One region of the Bacillus sp. JZ39 genome, then DNA from elsewhere that is predicted to be linked to it. Evidence: riboswitches for the same ligand, from Rfam matches in the RefSeq annotation. Region 1 holds a riboswitch; each other region holds the start of a gene.
What was found. Region 1 has a riboswitch for S-adenosylmethionine ahead of M1D65_RS08360 (phosphoadenylyl-sulfate reductase). Riboswitches for the same ligand answer to the same signal wherever they lie in the genome.

Region 1 (7,383 bases):
GCATAAGCGGTTGCCGCGATTCCAGACGTAATGCCGGGGATGATTTCAAACGGAATTCCGTTTTCAGAGAGGCATTCCGCTTCTTCTCCCCCCCTGCCGAACACAAAAGGGTCTCCGCCTTTCAGCCTGACAACGGTTTTCCCTTTTTGCGCATACTTTACAAGAAACCGATTAATGGTTTCCTGCTTCATCGTATGAAAATCCGGAAGCTTCCCGCAGTAGATCAGGTCTGCTTGCTCTTTGGCATATTGTAAAATCTCTTTATTTACTAATCTGTCATATAAGATGACATCAGCTTTTTCAATGGCTTTCAGCGCTTTAATTGTCAGCAGATCAGGGTCACCGGGACCCGCTCCTACAATATATACTTTCCCCATCGTATTTCCCCCGATCTATTCGAGTTCTTCCAGAAGATTCGCTGTGATGATGTTCTCGCTTGCATTCCGGCATCTGAGAAGAACGCAGCAGATCATATTCAGCTCAATTTTTGTTTAACAAACTCTATCAGCTGATTTTTACACGCTTCACGGTCATGCTGTCCTGAATCAAGAACGAGCTCTGGAGCTTCCGGTTCTTCATAAGGAGAATCAATTCCTGTAAAGAACGGAATCTCTCCGTTTCTTGCTTTTTTGTAAAGTCCTTTCGGATCTCTTTGTTCACAAATATCAAGGTCGCATTTAATGTAGACTTCATTAAATTCGCCCGCTTCCACAAGCTCGCGAACCTGTTGCCTGTCCTCGCGGAAAGGAGAGATAAAAGCAGTAATCACAATGGTTCCCTGCTGAACAAAAAGCTTCGCCACCTCTCCGATTCGGCGGATGTTTTCTTTTCGGTCTTCATCAGAAAAACCAAGATCCTTATTTAAGCCGTGACGGATATTATCCCCGTCAAGCACAATCACTTGGTAGCCTTGCTCAAACAATTCTCTCGCAGCGGCGTTGGCAATCGTTGATTTGCCTGAGCCGCTTAACCCTGTCAGCCAGAGAATGGAGCTTTTATGCTTGTTTTTTTGCTGGTACTCTTCTTTTGTGATAGAGGCTTCATGCCATACAATATCGCGATTTGTCACTGCCAGTCCTCCTTAAGATACGCCTACTTCTTCTTTTTTCTTCATCCCTTTGATTAACACTTCTACGACTTCTTTCCGACTGAATTCAGCAGGCGGCAGCACACCGTCTCTCAGCATGCCTCTTACCTTAGTGCCTGATAAAATGACGTGATGCTCTCTGCCATGAGGGCATGTTTTCGCTGTTCCCATATTTCCGCATTTTTTACAGAAGAAGCTGTGCTCAAATTTCAGCGGTGTAATTCCGAGTTCTTCAGGTTTAAATGTGTCAAACAGCTCCTGTGCTTCGTATGTTCCGTAATAGTCGCCTACACCTGCATGATCACGGCCGACGATGAAATGTGTGCAGCCGTAGTTCTTTCTGACAAGCGCGTGGAAAATTGCTTCTCTCGGGCCTGCATAACGCATCGCCGCTAAAAAGACACCAAGGAAAACGCGATCTTTCGGGTAATAATGATCAAGAAGCACTTGGTAGCTTTCCATCCGTACATCAGCTGGAATGTCATCAGATTTTGTTTCACCTACTAACGGATTCAAGAACAAGCCGTCTACTGTTTCAAGAGCCGTTTTTTGAATGTATTCATGCGCTCTGTGAACAGGGTTTCTTGTTTGGAAACCGACAATGGTTTCCCAGCCTTTTTCCGCAAACTGGCGTCTCGTTTCTGACGGTTCAAATGTAAATTCAGGGAACTGTTTTGAAGCTTTTTTAATCAACGTAATCGGCCCGCCGACATATGTATTGCCGCGGCTGAACAGCTTTTTAACACCAGGATGCTCCTGTTCATCTGTTTTGTACACATTGACAGCTTCTTTTTGTTTGTCAGGCACGTACAGATCTTCGATTTGGATAACGCCGTATGTTTCTCCTTCATACGTTAACTTTACCGTTTCACCAAGTGACAGTTCCGCTGCTTTTTGCGCATCGACCGGAAGCGTGATCGGAAGAGACCAGACAACGCCGGAAGAAAGACGCATGTTTTCGACTACAGATACGTAATCTTTTTCATTAAAGAAACCTTCAATCGGGCTGTATGCACCGATACCGATCAATTCCAAATCCGCGAAAGAAATTAAATCAAGTTCAATTTCTTTTTGGATGCCGCTCACATCATATGATTCATCTACTCTGTTTACTAATGTTCCTCCGTGTGGTGCTAAGCTCATAATATCCATCTCCTCCTAGTTAACTTATAAAATTACTCAGATTAATGATCAGATTCCCCCTCCTTGTTCGTGGACTGAGCGTCTCTCTTTACGAATGGCCTTTGTCAGGCTGACGGCACCCCCCGCCGCTAAAAGCACACTTACCATGATAAAGATCGAATAATAATCTGCTTTTAAAAACAAGGATACAAGCAGATAAGAAATCGATAAAGATAAAAACGGCGATACGATCCATACCTTCAGCATCGTTTGAACAACTTGTTTATGGAACACGTTCGGACCGTTTTTTGCCATGCCTATTCCGATAATAGACGATGACGTGACTTGCGCCAAGGGCACCGGCATCCCAAATACAGAACTGATGATCACCAGTCCGGCTCCTGTACTGGATAAGAGAATGCCTTCCCCTTTGGAGAATCTCGTAATTTTCTTCCCGTTTGTTTCTAGCACACGCCGGCCTAATAACAGTGCGCCAAGAGCAACAAAAGCTCCTCCATACAAGGTTCCTTTTCCGACATCAAGCACACCGGCAGCTACTAACGGGCCAACAGCATTCGCCACGTTATTCATGCCGGCAGAGAATGCTTCGAAAAATCCGGCAACTAACAAAACAATGCCGAGGATTTTTTGCTTTTTAGAAGATTTTACTTCAATCTTAAAATAACGAAACAGCTTAGATACGAAATAGGTGAAGCCGAAAGCGAACAGCGGGACAAAAACCCAAAATGACACAATGATCAGAAGATTGTTCACAAACAATACCTTATAAGCCACTCCCACGCCGACAACCGCGCCGACTGTTACTTCACTTGTCGACAAAGGAATGCCGAGCAGATTAGCAGTAAAGAGCGACAGGGCAGCAGCTCCAATAATGATGCAAACAATCGTCAGTGTAATCGTCTGCTCAGGAATAATGCCGGAGCTGATTGTTTTTACAACCTCGCCTCCGCCAATGACCGCCCCGGCAAAGACACCGACTGCGCATAGGATCAAAGCGTAGGTTTTCTTTTTGATGGCTCCGGAGCCGTAAGCAACCCCCATCGAAGCTGCAGCGCCGCTTGCACCAATATTCATCGCGAAAAACAAGCTAAATAAAATAGCGGCTAATTCCATTTTGCAGCTCCTTATTCATGCAGTCCGCATTCTGTTTTCGCCATACCATTCCATCTGCCTGAGCGCAAATCCTCTGCTGTAAAAGCGGGAGCAGTGCAAGGCGCACAGCCAATACTTGGATATCCTTGGTCATGAAGCGGATTGTAGTCGAGTTCATTCCGGGATGTGTATCTCCAAATGTCTTTCCAAGTCCAATGGATAAGCGGGCAAACTTTTACTGACTTGAATTTTTCATCTTTGTTTAAGAAATTCGTATTGGCACGGCTTGGCCCTTGATCACGGCGCAGGCCGGAAAGCCAGGCTGGATGTCCTGAAAGCGCCTCTCTTAAAGGAACGACCTTTCTAAGATAGCAGCACTGATTCGGCTCTCTTTCCCACAGTTTGTCACCATGTTCTTCGGCTTGTTCCTCAAGGGTGAGGTCTGGTTTTTTCAGGATGATATTAAGACCCGGATAACGCTCTTTCACTCGTTCAATTGTTTCATAGGTTTCTTTAAAATGAAGTCCTGTATCAAGAAACACAATCTCTGCGTCTTTTTTCACTTTATAAATTAAGTCAATCAGAACGATTCCCTCAATTCCGAAACTGCAGGCATAAACAAGCTGATTGCCGTAATGGCCGTATGCCCATTTTAAAACTGACAGCGCTCCTTTGTAAGGATCGTCTTCCGGAAATGTAATCGTTGGTTCTTCCCAATTATCGTACGTTAACATTTCTTCTTTCCTCCTTTCGGAGACAAACAAACAGTAGCTTTCTGCCGGTTGTCTTTTCCCAATTGTAATGTGATTCGCGGCTGCTGATATCACAGACAGCCTTTTTTCCTCTTAAAATAAAAAACTTTCAATCCGGCGGAAAGAAAGACAGGAACAGCATGCAGCCCTTATCTTTCAAAATGGAATTCATTTTGCTGGAAGTAGCACCTTACAAACTATGCAGGTTGCCGGGCTTCATAGGTCCAGTCCCTCAGCCGCTCTTGATAAGTTTTTAGATTTGTAGTAAATTTTAGCACAATTCTAACATAAGTCAACCCGACTTTTTTTATAGGATTAATAAAAAAACAGGCCTCACAGCCTGTTTTCAAGTACAGCAAGGCTTTGAAGCCTCTTTACATCATTTGAATTTATTTTTTATTTTTTAAACCAATCTTTTGACTCGGGATTTCGTTTCCATGTTTGCAGCTTTTTTAGATCATCTGAATGAATATTTCCGTTTTCAAGCGCGACCTCTGTGAGCGTATCATAATCAGTTAATGAGTAGTATGGCAGTTCTGCCTTTGCGAAGGCTTCCTCCGCTTTAGGAAGTCCGTACGTAAAGATTGAGACGACACCAAGCACTTCACAGCCGGCCGCTTGTAAAGCTGCACAAGCTTCAAGCACGCTGCCTCCTGTGGAGATTAAGTCTTCAATGACGACTGTTTTTTGCCCTTCTTGCACAGCTCCCTCAATCTGATTGCCTTTACCGTGCGCCTTCGGCTTGCTCCTCACATAACACATCGGAAGATTCAAACGGTCAGCCGCAAGAGCAGCATGAGGAATACCCGCGGTTGCTGTTCCCGCAATCATTTCAGCTTCAGGAAAATGCTCTTTGACAAGCTTGCTGATGCCTGAGGCGACATCATTTCTGACCTCTGGGAAAGATAGCGTAAGGCGGTTGTCACAGTAGATTGGAGATAAAATGCCGCTTGCCCATGTGAACGGCTCGTTCGGGCGTAAAAATACAGCTTGGATGTCTAATAGATGTTTTGCGATGATTTGTTTCAAGATTTAATTCCCTCCCATTCAAGTCTGACAGCCTTATAGGCTTTTACCGGGTCTTCCGCTTTTGTAATCGAGCGTCCTACTACAATCGCTGATGAACCTTTCTCTCTTGCAATAGCAGGCGTCGCTACGCGGACTTGGTCATTCGCAGCGTCCTCAGACATTCTGATCCCCGGAGTGACAGTCAGAAATGAAGGCGACACCGCTTGATAAATGGCTTTTGCTTCATGAACAGAGCAGACCACTCCATCCAGTCCGCTCTCTTCCGCCTGTTTGCTGTAGTGCACAACCGTATCAATCAGAGATTTTTCGATCAGCAGTTCATCTTTCATGATTTGTTCAGATGTGCTTGTCAGCTGGGTTACCGCGATCAGTGACGGACGTTTTTTTCCAGCCGGCGTACCTTCTTCTAAGCCTTCGAGAGCTGCCTGCATCATTTTTTTGCCCCCGGCAGCATGAACATTGACGAGATCTACTCCGAGACTGGCAAGGCGCTTCATCGCTTTGTTTACAGTAGTCGGGATGTCATGAAGCTTTAGATCTAAAAACAGCTCGCAGTTTCTTTCTTTTAATTGTTTCACGATCGATGGCCCTTCTTGATAAAAAAGCTCCATTCCAACCTTTACAAATAACGGTTCTTGCTGAAAAGGAGCTAAGAACGCGAGTGTTTCTTCAGCTGATGCAAAATCAAGCGCGATGATGGGCAGGTTGTTTTTCATGATTCCAGCTCCTTCCGATGCATTCTTCAATTGATTGATAGCCGTATTGGCGCAAAACAGATGGGAGCTGTTCAATAATCTCTGGACATGCAAAAGGATTCACAAAGTTTGCTGTTCCGACAGCGACTGCGCTTGCTCCCGCGAGAAGAAATTCCAGGGCATCTTCAGCCGTTTGCACGCCTCCCATTCCGATAATCGGGATATTGACCATCTGGCTGACTTCATACACCATGCGAATGGCAACCGGCTTCACAGCAGGACCCGAAAGTCCCCCTGTTTTATTCGCTAATATCGGTTTGCCGGTTTTTAAATCGAGTCTCATGCCGATTAGTGTGTTGATCATCGTAAGACCGTCCGCTCCCGCTTCCTCGATCGCTAATGCAATTTCTGTGATATTGGCCACGTTCGGGGAAAGCTTCACATAAACGGGTACATCCGAAACCTCTTTCACCGCTTTTGTCAAATCGGCAGCCATTTGAGGATTCGTGCCAAAAGCGATTCCGCCTGTTTTCACATTCGGGCAGGAAATATTCAATTCAAGAGCATGAACATTAGGCGCTTTGCTAATATGCTCTGCAACTTCAACATAATCCTCGACTTGAGAACCTGCGACATTGGCAATGATCGGCGTATCAAACTGCTCAAGCCACGGCAGCTCATTATGCAACACACTATCCAGCCCCGGATTTTGGAGACCGATCGCATTGAGCATTCCTGCACCAGTCTCAGCTACCCGCGGCGTCGGATTCCCAAAGCGCGGCTCCTTTGTCGTAGCCTTAATCATGATGGCTCCAAGACAAGACAAATCATAAAAACGTGAAAATTCTTTTCCAAAACCGAAGCAGCCTGATGCAGGAATGATTGGGTTTTTCAAATCAAGTCCCGGCAATTTCACCTCTAGCATTACAGCGCCACCTCCTGAGCTTTAAATACAGGCCCGTCGAGACATACTTTTACATAGGATGTCTCACTTTCATTTGTATGGCACACACACGCGAAGCATGCGCCGATTCCGCAGCCCATTCGTTCCTCCATGGACAGATATACTTCTTTATGGGCATATTCCTGTTTTAACGCCTTAAGCATCGGTGTCGGCCCGCAGCTGAGGAGGATATCAAACTCTAGATTTTTCCGTTTAATCACATCTGTGACAAATCCGGTTTCCCCGTAGCTTCCGTCAGCTGTTGCCACATACGTGTCTCCGTACTGCCGGCATTCTTCCTCGTAAAAAACATCCTTTGCCGATTGGAATCCTAAAACGTGGATGACATTTACCCCTTTTTCATTCAAGCGTTTCGACAGCTCTTGGAGAGGCGGCACACCTACTCCGCCTCCTACCAGCAAAGCCGTCTTTCCGGGTTGAACTTCATTAACAGGAAAGCCATTTCCCAAAGGCCCGAGGACATCCACAAATTCTCCCTGCTGCTTCAGTGACAAGAGTCTTGTCCCTTCCCCATCTATCCGATAAATGATGGTGACTTCATTTTTTTCAAAGTTGACGTCTGCGATGCTGATTGGTCTTCTCAAAAGAGGCGTAACCGCTTCGCTCACTTTAAGATGAAGG
Region 2 (7,383 bases), 390 kb from region 1:
GGTTCGTTCCGTAAATAAATAGAGAGCGAATCGGCGGGTCTGTTTCCAAAAGCACCCTGCCAAGCTGATTCATATTAAACGACCTCGGGGTGCGCCCTTTCAATAAGTCGGGCCGCTGCAAGGCATTTGTGTTATATTCTAAAATTCCGCTGTTATGCTTAATTGCGCCGCCCCCTGTGTGCAGCCATTGGCCGGTGATCGCCGGAAGACAGGCAATCGTCCTTACAATCATCCCGCCGTTATCGTGATGCTGGGGTCCGTTTCCGATTCTGATAAAAGAAGGGGAGGTTTCCCCGTACATTTTTGCCAGTCGGTAAATATCTTCGGTACTGACACCGGTGATCGTCGATACCTTTTCAGGATCATATTGTTTCACGTGTTCACAGAGCTCTTCATAGCCAACCGTGTACTCGGACAGAAATGCTTCATCATGAAGGTTTTCTTTAAATAAAATGTGCATGATGCCAAGAGCAAGTGCACTGTCGGTTCCCGGTTTTATTGGGATAAACCAATCTGCAAGACGTCCTGTTTGATTTTTATGCACATCGATCACGACAATTTTGGCACCTTGTTTTCGCGCTTTTTGGGCGATCGTAATTTGGTGCATGTTTGTGCTGACCGCATTTATTCCCCAAAAAATAAATAGTTTTGTATGAATGGTTTCCTCAGGGTCGATTCCCGCGCTTATGCCCATTGTATATTTATAGCCTTCAGATCCCGCTTTGCTGCAAATCGTCCGTTCAAGCTGGCTTGACCCCATGCGGTAAAAAAAGCGGCGGTCCATTCCTTCAGCTGTCAATTTCCCCATATTTCCGTAAAAGCTGTAAGGAAGTATGCTTTCAGCTCCCTCTGCATCAATCAGCTGTTTCCAGCGGGAGGTGATCGTATCGATTGCCTCTTCCCAAGAAATCGGTTCAAATATCGCTTGGCCTTTCGCACCTGTTCGTTTGAGCGGTGTAGTCAGCCGCTTTTCATCATAGATGCGCTCCGTCATATTCCGGACTTTGTTGCATATGTTTCCGGCTGTGACAGGATGATCAGGGTCTCCTTGCATTTTTACGATTTTCCCGTCTTTTTTATGTATTAACAATCCGCACTGATCCGGGCAGTCCAGCGAGCAAACGGATTTGAAAATGCCGTTTTGTTGTGTGGCAAAAGATTTCATGGCCCAGTTCCTCTCTCTAGTTAGATATTTTGTAAGAATTATAACATTTCGGATGATAACGTCAATTCTGAAAAAAGAGATTGACATCAATCTGAGACTTCTTTATGATAAACGTATTCTTCATTCTGAAAATTACATACTCAACATTTTCTATCCAGAGAGGTGGAGGGACTGGCCCTATGAAACCTCGGCAACATTATTGTGCCAATTCCAGCAAGCGTCAGCTTGAAAGATAGGAAAGCAAGGTTTATACCGGCGTCTGCCTGTAACAGAGCGCGCCTATATATGAATCTCTTTCCATCTGCGGAAAGAGATTTTTTTTATGAAAAAATACGATGAAAAGGATGTTTTGCACCATGACGGTTTTGGTTACAGCACCGTACAACGAAGAAGGACGAAAAGAGCTAGAAAACTTGTTTGACTCAGTTGCTTATCAATCTTGGAAGGAACAAGGCCGGGCATATCGGGAGGATGAACTCATTCAGCTGCTAAAAGCAACAAATGCGACAGGCTTGATTACTGAACTTGATCAGGTAACAGACAGCGTATTTGCTTCTGTTCCCGAACTTTCATTTGTCGGTGTTTGCAGGGGAATGCCCTCCAATGTGGATGTGGCAGCTGCCTCAAAAAGAGGCATACCTGTTTTTTATACACCAGGGCGGAATGCACAAGCCGTTGCTGAAATGTTTATTGGAAATGTGATTTCCTTTCTGCGCCATACCAGCGCCTCGAATCAATGGCTGAAGGATGGAAAGTGGAACAGTGATTACCTGCAGGCTTATGTCAAATTTAAAGGAAATGAATTAACAGGAAAAACGGTTGGCATGATTGGGTTCGGGGCGGTTGGCCAAAGGATTGCAAAACTGCTGACTGCGTTTGACTGTAAAATAAATTATTACGATCCATTCATTCAAGACGATCATCCGCTGTATGAAAAAGTATCTCTTAAAACGGTGTTTTCAGACAGTGATATCGTTTCTGTCCATCTGCCTCGTACTGAGGAAACACTTGGATTTATTGATCGGAAGTATTTTGATCTGATGAAACAGAGTGCGATTTTCGTCAATACTTCAAGAGCAGTTGTTGTAAACCGTGAAGATCTTTTATCTGTATTAAAAGAACACAAAATCAGAGGTGCGATATTAGACGTTTTTTATCATGAACCTCCAGAGGAATCAGATTATGAATTGATTTCATTGCCTAATGTTCTGGCAACACCGCATCTCGCTGGAGCAACATTTGAAGTGGAGGATCATCACGTGACGATACTGAATAAAGCCCTCAAAAAGTGGAAGGGTGAAAAAACTCTTAATATTCCGACAATGTATAACAAGGACGAACTGAAAACAGGGGTATAAGAAAGGAGGCTAACAGAATGAAAAAACAAAAAGGCTATCTCGTTTTTGATATTGGCACAGGCAATGCGAGGGTAGCGGTCGTGAGTGTAACTGGCAGTGTTCTAACAGTTGAACGGGAGGACATCGTGTATTCCACAGAGACGCTTTACCCGGACAGCCGTTATTTTTCTCCTCAGGTGCTGTGGAAGCAGGTGATGAATTTGGCAAAACGTGTGCTATCCCGTTCGTGTGATATTGACATCATTGGTTTGACATCGACGAGTCAAAGACAGGGGATTGTTCTGATCGATCAAAACGGCGATTCTTTTCTTGGGCTGCCGAACATCGATAACCGCGGTCGAGAGTGGGAGGCGAGCATTCCCGATCGGGAAGAGATATACAGCCGCACAGGCCGCCTGCCAACCGCACTTTTTTCCGCGCTCAAGCTTTATGGATTAAAACAGCGCCAGCCCTCTTTATGGGAAAAGACTGCAAGCTTTACTAGCATCAGTGATTGGGTGACGTACCAACTGAGCGGAATATTAACATATGAACCATCACAGGCAACAGAAACCCTGCTGTTTGATGTGAAGCAAAACACTTGGTCAGAAGAGATGTGCGACATATTCGGCTTTTCTCCATCTATCCTTCCGCCTCTTGTAAGAGCGGGAACAGCAATTGGAACGATAGCAAATGAATATGCATCCGAATTAGGCCTTTCAATAAATGCTAAGGTTATAGCAGGGGGCGGGGATACACAGCTAGCTGTCAAAAGCACCGGAGCTGGACTTGAGGACATTGTCATTGTATCAGGGACAACAACGCCAATAACCAAAATTACTGCGGATCATGGCGACACAAAACATAAAGCCTGGCTGAACTGTCATACGGATCAAGGGCATTGGCTTGTGGAAACGAATCCGGGAATTACCGGCTTGAATTATCAAAAATTAAAACAGATTTTTTATCCGAATGAAACGTACGAAGTAATGGAGGAGGAGATTTCTGCACTTGCAAAAGAAGACCATGCATGTGTAGCGGCTCTCGGCTCTTATTTATCGGCTGAAAAGAATGCGTTAACGAGAGGCGGTTTTCTTTTTGATGCCCCGCTGTCAGCACATTTAAAGAGGGCACATTTTGTACGTGCAGCGCTAGAAGAGATCGCATTTTCAATTAAATGGAACTTTGACATTTTAACAGAGGTTACTCCGTTTGAACGTGACTATGTTTGGGTGTGCGGAGGGGGATTCCAAAGCAAAGCGCTCACTCAATATATCGCGGATCTTCTTCAAAAAAAGGTCTATGTCCAAGAGGGATATCATCAGGCATCTGTTGTTGGAGCTGCAGTCATTTGCAATGAAACCTTTCAATTAACGGAGGAGATGTCAGCAAATGTCCGGGTGATCGAACCGAAGGACTGTCAGACAGAATTGGCTTTATATGAGAAATGGAAGCAAACACAGCGCTTTTTTTCAGGTTCAGAAAGCAAAGTATTGATTTAAGGCGGCATTTTTGCTGTTTTGAGGAATCATTTAATTTTCAACTTTAATAAGGTAATACGGTAATGAATATAAGCATCTAAGGAGGAGACAGATATGTTGGATAAAATAGGAATACCGAAGCGGCTTGCCTGGGGATTTTTAGGGGTTGTTTTGTTTATGATGGGAGATGGCCTTGAACAAGGCTGGCTCAGTCCTTTTTTGATCGAAAACGGGCTCACCGTTCAGCAGTCCGCTTCCATTTTTAGTATATACGGAATTGCGCTTGCCATAGCTTCCTGGTTTTCGGGTGTATGTCTCGAAGCATTTGGCGCAAAACGAACGATGTTTATGGGGCTGTTGTTTTATGTGATCGGTACAGCTGCTTTTATCGTATTTGGATTTGAACAGCTGAACCTGCCAGTGATGTATGTGACTTACTTCGTAAAAGGGTTAGGTTACCCGCTTTTTGCTTACTCTTTCTTGACATGGGTCATTTACAGAACACCGCAAAGCAAACTGAGCACTGCTGTCGGCTGGTTTTGGATTGCATATTGCCTCGGCATGTTTGTGTTCGGCGCTTGGTACTCAAGCTACGCGATCAAAGCGTTCGGTTATTTGAATACGCTTTGGAGCTCTATTTTCTGGGTATGTCTCGGTGCATTTTTTGCATTGTTTATCAATAAAGACCGTTTTGAAAAGAAGAAAAGAAAAAGATCAGAAACAGCCGAGGAGCTTTTAAAAGGGGTTACGATTCTATTTACAAATCCGCGCGTGCTTACAGGCGGAATCATCAGAATCATCAACAGCATTGGTACATATGGTTTTCCAGTCTTTTTGCCGATGCACATGGCCCAGCATGGAATTTCAACCAATGTGTGGCTGCAAATTTGGGGAACGATTTTCCTGGGGAACATTGTGTTTAACCTTATCTTTGGTATTGTCGGCGATAAATTCGGCTGGAAAAATACTGTTATTTGGTTCGGCGGAGTCGGCTGCGGCATTTTCACCCTCTTATTATACTACGCACCTGTTTTCTCCGGCGGAAGCTTAGCGGTTGTCAGCGTGATCGGCTTTATTTGGGGCGGTTTGCTGGCAGGCTATGTGCCTATTGGTGCAATTGTGCCGACGGTGGCAGGAAATGATAAAGGGGCAGCCATGTCTGTATTGAATTTGGCTGCAGGTTTATCAGCGTTTGTCGGCCCCGCACTCGCTTGGCTGTTCATCGGTCTCGTCGGCGCGCAAGGTGTCGTCTGGATCTTTGCGGCCCTTTACCTTGCAAGTGCGGTCTTGACGAAATGTATTCATATACCTGAAGAAAAAGCAGTTAAGGAGGAAACATCTCCTCAATATGCATCTTAATTAGAAAGCGCCCTGTTTGAGGGGCGCTTTTTTATCTTTTTAAAGGAAAAGGGATGTGCGCACAGACCAAGAGAATGCCGTCATTCTCTTGGTTTTACAATAGAATACACATTTGTATCATATGGAGTACCATTTTGATACATGTACTGTCTTAAAACACCTTCTTTTTGAAACCCCATTTTTAGGAGCAGACGATTTGATGCATCATTAGCAGTAAATACAACTGCGCCAATACGCGACAGTCCAAGGGCAGAAAATCCGTAAGATACGACCTTTGAAATGACTTCTGATGCAAAACCGTTTCGCCAATGCTCCGGGATGATTTCATAACCGATTTCCGCGCGCCTATGCTTTTGGGCCAGAGCGTGAAAGCCTATTGTTCCGATCAGTTCTTTAGTGTCCCGTCTTTCAATTCCCCACCGTATACCGCGTTTTTCTTGATAGAGGGCAGCAAACGTTTGAATCATTGAAATGGCCTGTTCTATAGATTCCATGTTTTCAAGCCCATAATAGCGTGTCACCTCATCGTTTGAGAAACAAGCAAAAATGGCTTCCGCGTCCTGATCTGTGATTTGCCTAAGTATAAGCCGATCCGTTTCTAATATAGGAAACATTCAACCACTCCCCACGTTTGTGTTTTTGTTTATCATATCCCTTTTATTTCCTCTTTTCTATAGCGAAATCAACCAATGCAGCAAAGGAACGAATTTGTGTTTCTAGTTGCTCTTTGTTTTTGCTGAATTGTTTCAAACGATGGCCGTTCGCGCCTGATGGATGGGGAAAGCCGTTAAGGCAAATCAAATTCTGGAGGCTGTGTTGTCTGATCAATGTTTCACATACTGTTTCGGCCGCTTTTCCTAACGGAATGAGAAGAGCTGGTCCCGTCACATGGTTAAGCTCCGCAGGGAAGTGCCCAAAAGCATAGGTGCTTAGGATAGGAGAATGAGTGATAGCCGGTTTGTATCCGGTATAGTTTTTTTGCTGGATAAAGACAGGATATTTAATAACGGAAGTTGTATGGAGCATATACCGTAATTCTCCAAAAAGCTTTGCGGCGCTTTGAATGCCGAAAGCTTGCGGCAGCCCGCATAAATCCAGCATGGTGATAAGGTTATGTCTCATCGACCCGGAGAAACCCGCTGCTATTTTTGTATCTACCGCCATTTGCTCAAGAGTGCGGCCTTGCCGCAGACTTTCGACTGCTGTTTCGTACGCTGTTTTCATCTGGGAAAAACCCGGCGTGATCCCGGCAATCACAATCGTAGCAGTCCGATTGATATATTCATTATGAGGTGAATAGTAGATGTCAAGTTCATTTTCTTTATGGAGATGAAATGGAGAAATAAGTAAATCCGACTTTGTAAGTGAAGAGGGAAGAGAATGTAGTTTTTCTGCGAACTCCTTTAAGCAACTGTGGTTTACAATCATGCGAAAGCCTCCTCAAAAAATGATATCCCATTGTCCATTCTGATCGAAACAACGGGATATCATTCATCATGACCTGCTATTTAAATGACCAGCCTGCCACACCTCTTTAACAGCTTTAGGAACTTCTTTTACTTCAGCTGCGGTCTGCTGAAACGCGGATTTTTTCATTTGGACATCCTGCTGAATCTTCTTTTGTTTTTGCGTCAGCAGCTCTGTTTCTGTTTTTAATCCTTCGATTTGTTTTTGCATAGCCTGCGTAACAGAGGAAAGCTCCTTTAGTGCAGGGTCCATTTTTTTCTTGTTTTGAATCACGGTAACTCCTAAGAAGATAATAGAAACTGCTAATACTGCAAGACTGATATAAACAATAATCATATGTTCACTCCTTTTCTTATGTCATTACCCTGTATCCGTTTTTTTAATCAGAAGAAATGATATTTACACAGTTCGTTTGATTTGCGTATTGGATGTATTGTACTTATAATGTGATATCGTACATATGTAAACAAAGAAAGGGTGCTTCAATTGCAAAATTTACAACATAAAACTGCACTAATCACAGGCGGAGGCAGAGGAATTGGCCGCGCTACTGCTTTGGCGCTTGCCAAAGAAG
Region 3 (7,383 bases), 200 kb from region 1:
CGCTCGGACTATGCCTTCTTCCCGGCCGCCTTCAGCAAGTACACGCCCCCATGGATCAATAATCAGGCTATGTCCTGCAAATTCATTATCCGGATTTGAACCGGTACAATTGCAGGCTGCGACAAAGCATTGGTTTTCAATGGCTCGCGCAATAAGCAGGCTTTTCCAATGATCAAGGCGGGGAAGAGGCCATTCCGCAGAAATAAACAGCACGTTGGCGCCTTTTGTCGTATGTTTTCTGATCCATTCCGGAAAACGGATATCGTAACAGATCAATCCAGAGCTTTTGACGCCGTCAAGCTCAAAGTATCCGTCTTCGGAACCGGCTGATAAATACAGATGCTCATCCATCAGCTGAAAAAGATGGGCTTTTCTGTACTCTTTAATGATTTGCCCTTCCTTATCCGCGATGTACATTGTATTATAAACATCAGAATTCTTCCTGACAGCGACCGATCCGGCGACAATATGAACACCATGTTTTTTTGCCGTTTTCTTCAGCCAGCTCTGAGCGGAGCGGCCGTCTTCATCAGCGAGTTCATCAAGATTGGCCAGATCATATCCGGTCGTCCATAATTCAGGCAGAACAAGAACATCAGCATGTTTGCTTTCTTTTTCGATGAAAAATTCAGCCTTTTTTATATTTTCCGAAGGTTTTCCGTATGAAATATCAAATTGAAGACAAGATATCGTCCATTTCATCTTTTTAACACCCCAAATTTTTCTTTACTTTTTTCATTTAACCATATATGATGATGGACTATCATTTCAAGATTTTTTTAGAAGGAGAGAATAGATGAAATTTGAACAGTCTCATGTATTGAAGGAATTGCCTAAACAATTCTTCGCTTCTTTGGTGCAGAAAGTGAACCGAAAGCTCGCAGAAGGACATGACGTTATCAATCTGGGACAGGGAAATCCAGATCAGCCGACTCCTGAACATATTGTTGAGGAGATGAAACGAGCTGTCGCTGATCCTGAGAATCATAAATATTCGTCTTTTCGCGGCTCATACCGTCTGAAGTCAGCGGCTGCTGCATTTTACAAAAGAGAATACGGCATTGATCTGGATCCGGAAACCGAAGTCGCTATATTATTCGGCGGAAAAGCCGGTCTAGTCGAGCTCCCGCAATGCTTGTTGAATCCCGGTGATACGATTTTAGTTCCCGATCCGGGTTATCCTGATTACTGGTCGGGTGTCACACTTGCAAAAGCAAAAATGGAAATGATGCCGCTCGTAAAGGACAGGGCGTTTCTCCCTGATTACAGCAGCATAACCGCTGAAGTAAGGAAACAGGCGAAATTGATGTATTTAAATTATCCGAATAATCCGACCGGAGCTGTTGCTACTTCCGAGTTCTTTGAAGATACCGTGCGTTTTGCGACTGAAAACGGAATCTGCGTCGTTCACGATTTTGCTTACGGCGCTGTCGGATTTGACGGCTGCAAGCCTTTAAGCTTTTTGCAGACTGAAGGTGCGAAGGATATCGGAATTGAAATTTACACGCTGTCAAAAACGTATAATATGGCAGGATGGCGGGTTGGCTTTGCCGTCGGAAACGCTTCGGTCATTGAAGCGATCAATCTTTATCAAGACCATATGTTTGTCAGTCTTTTCAGAGCGACTCAGGAGGCTGCAGCAGAGGCACTGTTAGCCGATCAGACGTGTGTGGCAGAGCAAAATGCCAGGTATGAGAGCAGGAGAAACGCTTGGATCACGGCATGCCGGGAAATCGGCTGGGATGTAACAGCTCCCGCAGGTTCTTTTTTTGCATGGCTGCCTGTGCCTGAAGGCTATACTTCTGAGCAGTTCTCAGATCTTTTGCTGGAAAAAGCGAATGTGGCAGTTGCGGCTGGAAACGGCTTCGGTGAATATGGCGAGGGCTACGTCAGAGTCGGACTTTTAACAAGTGAAGAAAGACTTAAGGAAGCCGCTTATCGAATTGGCAAACTGAACCTGTTTACCCAAAAAAGCATTGACAAGACCTTATAACGATGGGATAATTCAAAATAATTTATAAAATCTATATTTTCTTATCAAGAGCAGGCAGAGGGACGAGCCCGATGAAGCCCGGCAACCGACTTATAAAGCACGGTGCTAATTCTTGCAGCTAGCGGCTGAGAGATAAGATTCGGACGAGAAACGAAACCTCTTTAGACGCGATTGCAGTTTGAAGAGGTTTTTTGATATGGATGAAAATGAAAGGAGCTCTGGCATGAGTGAGTTATTAGCGACATATCTCCTGACCGAACCGGGAGCCGATACAGAGAAGAAAGCAGAACAAATCGCAACAGGATTGACAGTAGGCTCCTGGACTGATCTGCCCCTTGTAAAACAGGAGCAAATGCAAAAGCACAAGGGGCGGGTGATAAAAGTTGAGGAGAGAGAGGGAACTGCTGCATCAGAAAAACAAGCGGTCATCACAATTGCCTATCCTGAAATCAATTTCTCTCAGGATATTCCGGCTTTGCTGACAACAGTGTTTGGCAAGCTGTCCCTGGACGGAAAAATCAAATTAATCGATCTTCACTTCTCTGAAGCATTTAAGCGTGCACTGCCGGGACCGAAGTTTGGCGTATACGGCATCCGGAAGCTGCTGGGAGAGTTTGAGAGACCGCTGTTAATGAGCATATTTAAAGGCGTAATCGGAAGGGACCTGAGTGATATTAAAGAACAGCTCCGGCAGCAGGCGCTTGGCGGAGTTGACTTGATTAAAGACGATGAAATTTTCTTTGAGACTGGTCTAGCGCCTTTTGAAACAAGAATTGCAGAAGGAAAGCAAATATTGAAAGAAACGTATGAACAAACTGGACATAAAACGCTGTATGCGGTGAATTTGACCGGACGTACGGCTGATCTGAAAGACAAAGCGAGACGCGCCGCCGAGTTGGGAGCGGATGCGCTTTTGTTTAATGTCTTCGCTTACGGCTTGGACGTTATGCAAGGCCTTGCGGAAGATCCTGAAATCCCAGTTCCGATTATGGCGCATCCAGCAGTGAGCGGAGCGTTTACGTCTTCTCCGTTTTACGGTTTTTCTCACGCTCTTTTACTAGGAAAATTAAACCGATATTGCGGTGCTGACTTCAGCCTCTTTCCATCTCCATATGGTTCGGTTGCGCTTCCAAGAGCAGATGCACTGGCGATTCATGAAGAATGTGTGAGAGAGGATGCTTTTAACCAAACATTTGCGGTTCCGTCAGCAGGCATTCATCCCGGCATGGTTCCGCTATTAATGCGTGATTTCGGCATAGACCACATTATTAACGCCGGAGGAGGCGTACATGGACATCCGAACGGTGCCCAAGGCGGGGGGCGAGCGTTCAGAGCCATTATTGATGCGGTCCTAGAGGCCCAGCCGATTGATGAAAAAGCCGAACAATGCAAGGATCTTAAGCTTGCGCTAGATAAATGGGGAAAGGTTGAAGCCGTATGACGACTCGAAAACCTTTTATTATTTGTGATTTTGACGGAACAATCACGATGAACGACAACATTATAAATATCATGAAAACATTTGCTCCCCCAGAGTGGGTGGCATTAAAAGACGGCGTACTTTCCAAAACGCTGTCGATCAAGGAAGGTGTCGGGCGGATGTTCGGCCTTCTGCCCAGCCGTTTAAAAGAAGAGATTACAAGTTTTGTATTGGAAGATGCAAAAATCAGGGAAGGCTTTCGGGAATTTGTAGCATTTATCAATGAGCACGAGATTCCGTTTTATGTCATAAGCGGTGGAATGGACTTTTTTGTATATCCTTTGCTTGAAGGCATTGTGGATAAAGACCGCATTTATTGCAACCATGCTTCATTTGACAATGACTATATCCATATTGACTGGCCTCATTCCTGCAAGGGCACATGCAGCAATCAATGCGGGTGCTGTAAGCCGTCGGTCATCCATGAACTTTCTGAACCGAACCAATATATCATCATGATCGGTGATTCGGTTACAGATGTGGAGGCAGCAAAGCTGTCTGACCTATGCTTTGCAAGGGATTATTTATTAAACGAATGTCGGGAGCAAAACCTCAATCATCTTCCGTATCAAGATTTTTATGAGATCAGAAAGGAAATTGAGAATGTAAAGGAGGTACAGGAATGGCTGCAAAACAAGAACGCTGGCGAGAGCTCGCTGAAGTAAAACGGGAATTGGCAGAGAGAGATTGGTTTCCGGCTACTAGCGGTAATCTGTCAATTAAGGTTACAGATGAGCCTTTAACATTTCTCGTCACTGCAAGCGGAAAAGATAAACGCAAAGAGACGGTTGAAGATTTTCTGCTGGTCGATCAAAACGGAGAGCCTGCTGAAAGCGGGCATTCTCTGAAACCGTCAGCAGAAACGCTTTTGCATACACATTTGTACAATAAAACCAATGCCGGATGCTGCCTGCATGTCCATACGGTAAACAATAATGTGATTTCAGAGTTATACGGAGACCAAAAGAAAATCACATTCAAAGGCCAGGAAATTATAAAAGCACTCGGCTTGTGGGAAGAGAACGCAGAAGTGACCGTTCCGATTATAGAAAATCCGGCACATATCCCGACGCTTGCGGCACTGTTTGCGGAAGAGATTTCAGAAGATTCAGGAGCTGTTCTGATCCGAAATCATGGTATTACGGCTTGGGGGAAAACAACATTTGAGGCAAAAAGAGTGCTTGAAGCGTATGAATTTTTGTTCAGCTACCATTTGAAATTGAAAACACTCCAGCATCAGCTGGTTAAATAAAAGGAGGAATTGAAATGGCTACAATTCGAATTCATGATGAGGCAAATACAACGATTGAAAATCAAGAGGAAGTGGCAAGCTTTCTGGACAGTCAAGAGGTTATTTATGAGCAATGGGATATCACGAAGCTTCCGGAACATCTCTCAGAGAAATATGACCTGACAGAAGAAGAAAAACAGCAAATTCTTGATACCTTCGAAACTGAAATTAAAGATATCTCAACCCGCCGCGGCTATAAAGCACAGGATGTTATTTCATTGTCAGACAGCAATCCGAAACTTGATGAACTGCTTGAAAACTTTAAAAGAGAGCATCACCATACAGACGATGAGGTTCGTTTTATTGTAAGCGGACACGGTATTTTTGTCATTCAAGGCAAGGACGGCACGTTTTTTGATGTCCGTTTAAACCCTGGAGATTTAATCTCCGTGCCTGAGAATATCCGCCATTACTTCACGCTTCAGGAGGACCGCAAAGTTGTCGCGGTGAGAATTTTTGTCACAACTGAAGGCTGGGTTCCGATTTATGAAAAAGACAGCGTGAATCAATAAGCATGAGAAAGCCCCGTTCATCGAACGGGGCTTTATATATTTATTGCAAACGCCACTTTTCATACTGTGACAGTTCTTTTTTAATCAGTGTCCAAATCAAACCTAAAACAGCTGCATCGTCAATGAACCCAAGACCGAGGATTACGTCTGGAATGATATCGAGCGGCATGACGATATACAGGATTGCGGCAGTTAACAGCAAAAGTGTTTTAACCTGTGAACGAGGGTAGTCGCCATTTCGCCAATCGCGAAGCATCTGAAAAAAAGTAGTGATGTGCTGGATACATTTTTTTCGGTTTTTCCTCTTTAAAATCGCTTTTCCGCCTGCCGCTCCGAGCATTATTGCTTTCTTTTTCTTCATTGGGCATACCTCCTGCCTGGCGGCGTGTTTAAGATATTCTTCACCTGGGTATTGTTCTTCTAATCCTATCAATATATCTATTATACCTGAAAAATTAACTTATTTAATGAAAATATGTTTACAAATAAAGTATAATCTGTAATAATGCACAATAACCCAATCAAACTTGTTTCCTATTTCTTAGCGGCGAGGGGTGAAGTGAATGGGCGGTTCTTCTGAACAAGAAAGATTGTTGGTGTCTATTGATGAAAAAAGAAAGTTAATGATAGATGCCGCTAGAAAGCAGGGATTTACAGGGCATGACACGATCAGGCACAGTCAGGAGCTGGATTGTTTAATAAATGAATATCATCAGCTTATGCAAGAAAACGAACATTCCCAAGGGATTCAAGGCCTTGTAAAGAAATTAGGCTTGTGGCCCCGCAGAGATGTTATGCCAGCATATGATGCAAATAAATAGCGGCCTATCAGATGCATATATAAAGAGAGAGCTTTTCGGAAGCGCTCTTTTTTTCTGGAAAAAATTCATATGAAAGAGGGAACTAATGAAGGAACTGGCGATTCTCATTACCGAAATGGTCAATCAATTTCATGATGCTTTTATTTCCTTATGCGGAATATTTGGCATTCATTTAACTGACAAAGAAATGCATTTTTGGGTGATCGGCATTTTTGGCATATTCTTTTTCGGCGTCACTCACGCTGTGTTTACATGGCTTTCTAAATGGAGTATGACAGCCTTGTCCTTTATCTATACTGTTACAGTCATCATTGTCATCGTATTTGCGATTGAGATTCAGCAAAAGGTGACGGGTAGAGGGAATATGGAGTTTTTAGATGCCACGGAAGGTATAAAGGGTTTTTTAGTATTTTTTATGTTTTTTTTGCTTTTGAAAATGCTGTTGCGTTTCATCAAAATCCTTTTTTCTGGAAGACCAGCAAGCAAATCGAATGGCAATGCCCGATCACGAAGATAAAAAACCCTCCTGACATGGTCAGGGGGGCTATGATGCGGATACGGGGAGGGTGATCGTCACCTCTGTGCCTCTTCGAACTTCACTTTCAATATGAATAGAGCCTCCGTACATCAGCACAATCCGTTTACAAACAACAAGGCCGAGACCGGTTCCTTTTTCTTTAGAAGTAACAAAGGGGAGGAAGATGTGATCCAGCATTTCCTGAGAAATCCCTTCGCCGTTATCCACAACTTTGATTATGGCTTTTTTATCTAAAGCTCCTAGGGAGATCGTCAGTTTGCCTCCTTCAGGCATTGACTCGAGGCCATTTTTTGCTACATTTAAAATCACTTGTTTAATATGATCTTTTGTACATTTTACGAGTAAGGGCTGCTCGGTTAAATACTGTAATTCGACTTCAACATTGTATAGATTGCCCTCAGAATAAATGATCGGCATAATTTCTCCGATAATGTCCTGAAGTGAGTTCAGCTCCCATTTTTCAGCTGTCGGCTTGCCGAGAACGAGAAACTCACTCACTATTTGATTGATGCGCTTGATCTCCTGTTCGATAATGGAGAAGTAAAGCTGATCTTCCTCACCTTTATATTTCTTTTGCAACAGCTGAATAAAGCCGCTTATCCCGGTGAGGGGGTTACGGATTTCATGGGCTGTGCTGGCAGCAAGCGTCCCGATCAGCTCTAATTTTTGCGCCTCGTTTTCTGAGCGCTCCAGCTGGGTCTGCCGCTTCAGCAAATAATACAGCACGAGAATAAAAAGGATATTCAGC

Region 2: another riboswitch for S-adenosylmethionine. It lies ahead of M1D65_RS09930 (2-hydroxyacid dehydrogenase); the one in region 1 lies ahead of M1D65_RS08360 (phosphoadenylyl-sulfate reductase).
Region 3: another riboswitch for S-adenosylmethionine. It lies ahead of mtnW (2,3-diketo-5-methylthiopentyl-1-phosphate enolase); the one in region 1 lies ahead of M1D65_RS08360 (phosphoadenylyl-sulfate reductase).

Annotation. Positions count from the first base shown of each region.
Region 1 is NZ_CP096389.1:1,595,404-1,602,786, reverse strand. It holds gene cobA (uroporphyrinogen-III C-methyltransferase) at 1-377, opposite strand, end outside; gene cysC (adenylyl-sulfate kinase) at 476-1,069, opposite strand; gene sat (sulfate adenylyltransferase) at 1,082-2,230, opposite strand; gene cysP (sulfate permease) at 2,279-3,343, opposite strand; gene M1D65_RS08360 (phosphoadenylyl-sulfate reductase) at 3,355-4,056, opposite strand; SAM riboswitch class I at 4,221-4,326, opposite strand; gene pyrE (orotate phosphoribosyltransferase) at 4,471-5,103, opposite strand; gene pyrF (orotidine-5'-phosphate decarboxylase) at 5,100-5,819, opposite strand; gene M1D65_RS08345 (dihydroorotate dehydrogenase) at 5,788-6,723, opposite strand; gene pyrK (dihydroorotate oxidase B electron transfer subunit) at 6,723-7,383, opposite strand, start outside.
Region 2 is NZ_CP096389.1:1,988,544-1,995,926, reverse strand. It holds gene M1D65_RS09935 (molybdopterin oxidoreductase family protein) at 1-1,165, opposite strand, end outside; SAM riboswitch class I at 1,313-1,404, shown strand; gene M1D65_RS09930 (2-hydroxyacid dehydrogenase) at 1,501-2,523, shown strand; gene M1D65_RS09925 (FGGY-family carbohydrate kinase) at 2,541-4,004, shown strand; gene M1D65_RS09920 (MFS transporter) at 4,098-5,342, shown strand; gene M1D65_RS09915 (GNAT family N-acetyltransferase) at 5,423-5,956, opposite strand; gene M1D65_RS09910 (hypothetical protein) at 6,000-6,770, opposite strand; gene M1D65_RS09905 (DUF948 domain-containing protein) at 6,837-7,145, opposite strand; gene M1D65_RS09900 (3-ketoacyl-ACP reductase) at 7,296-7,383, shown strand, end outside.
Region 3 is NZ_CP096389.1:1,394,960-1,402,342, forward strand. It holds gene M1D65_RS07330 (carbon-nitrogen family hydrolase) at 1-702, opposite strand, end outside; gene mtnE (methionine-glutamine aminotransferase) at 797-1,993, shown strand; SAM riboswitch class I at 2,032-2,132, shown strand; gene mtnW (2,3-diketo-5-methylthiopentyl-1-phosphate enolase) at 2,217-3,434, shown strand; gene mtnX (2-hydroxy-3-keto-5-methylthiopentenyl-1-phosphate phosphatase) at 3,431-4,138, shown strand; gene M1D65_RS07350 (methylthioribulose 1-phosphate dehydratase) at 4,096-4,725, shown strand; gene mtnD (acireductone dioxygenase) at 4,740-5,276, shown strand; gene M1D65_RS07360 (YkvA family protein) at 5,317-5,637, opposite strand; gene spo0E (aspartyl-phosphate phosphatase Spo0E) at 5,840-6,097, shown strand; gene M1D65_RS07370 (hypothetical protein) at 6,183-6,614, shown strand; gene kinD (sporulation kinase KinD) at 6,642-7,383, opposite strand, start outside.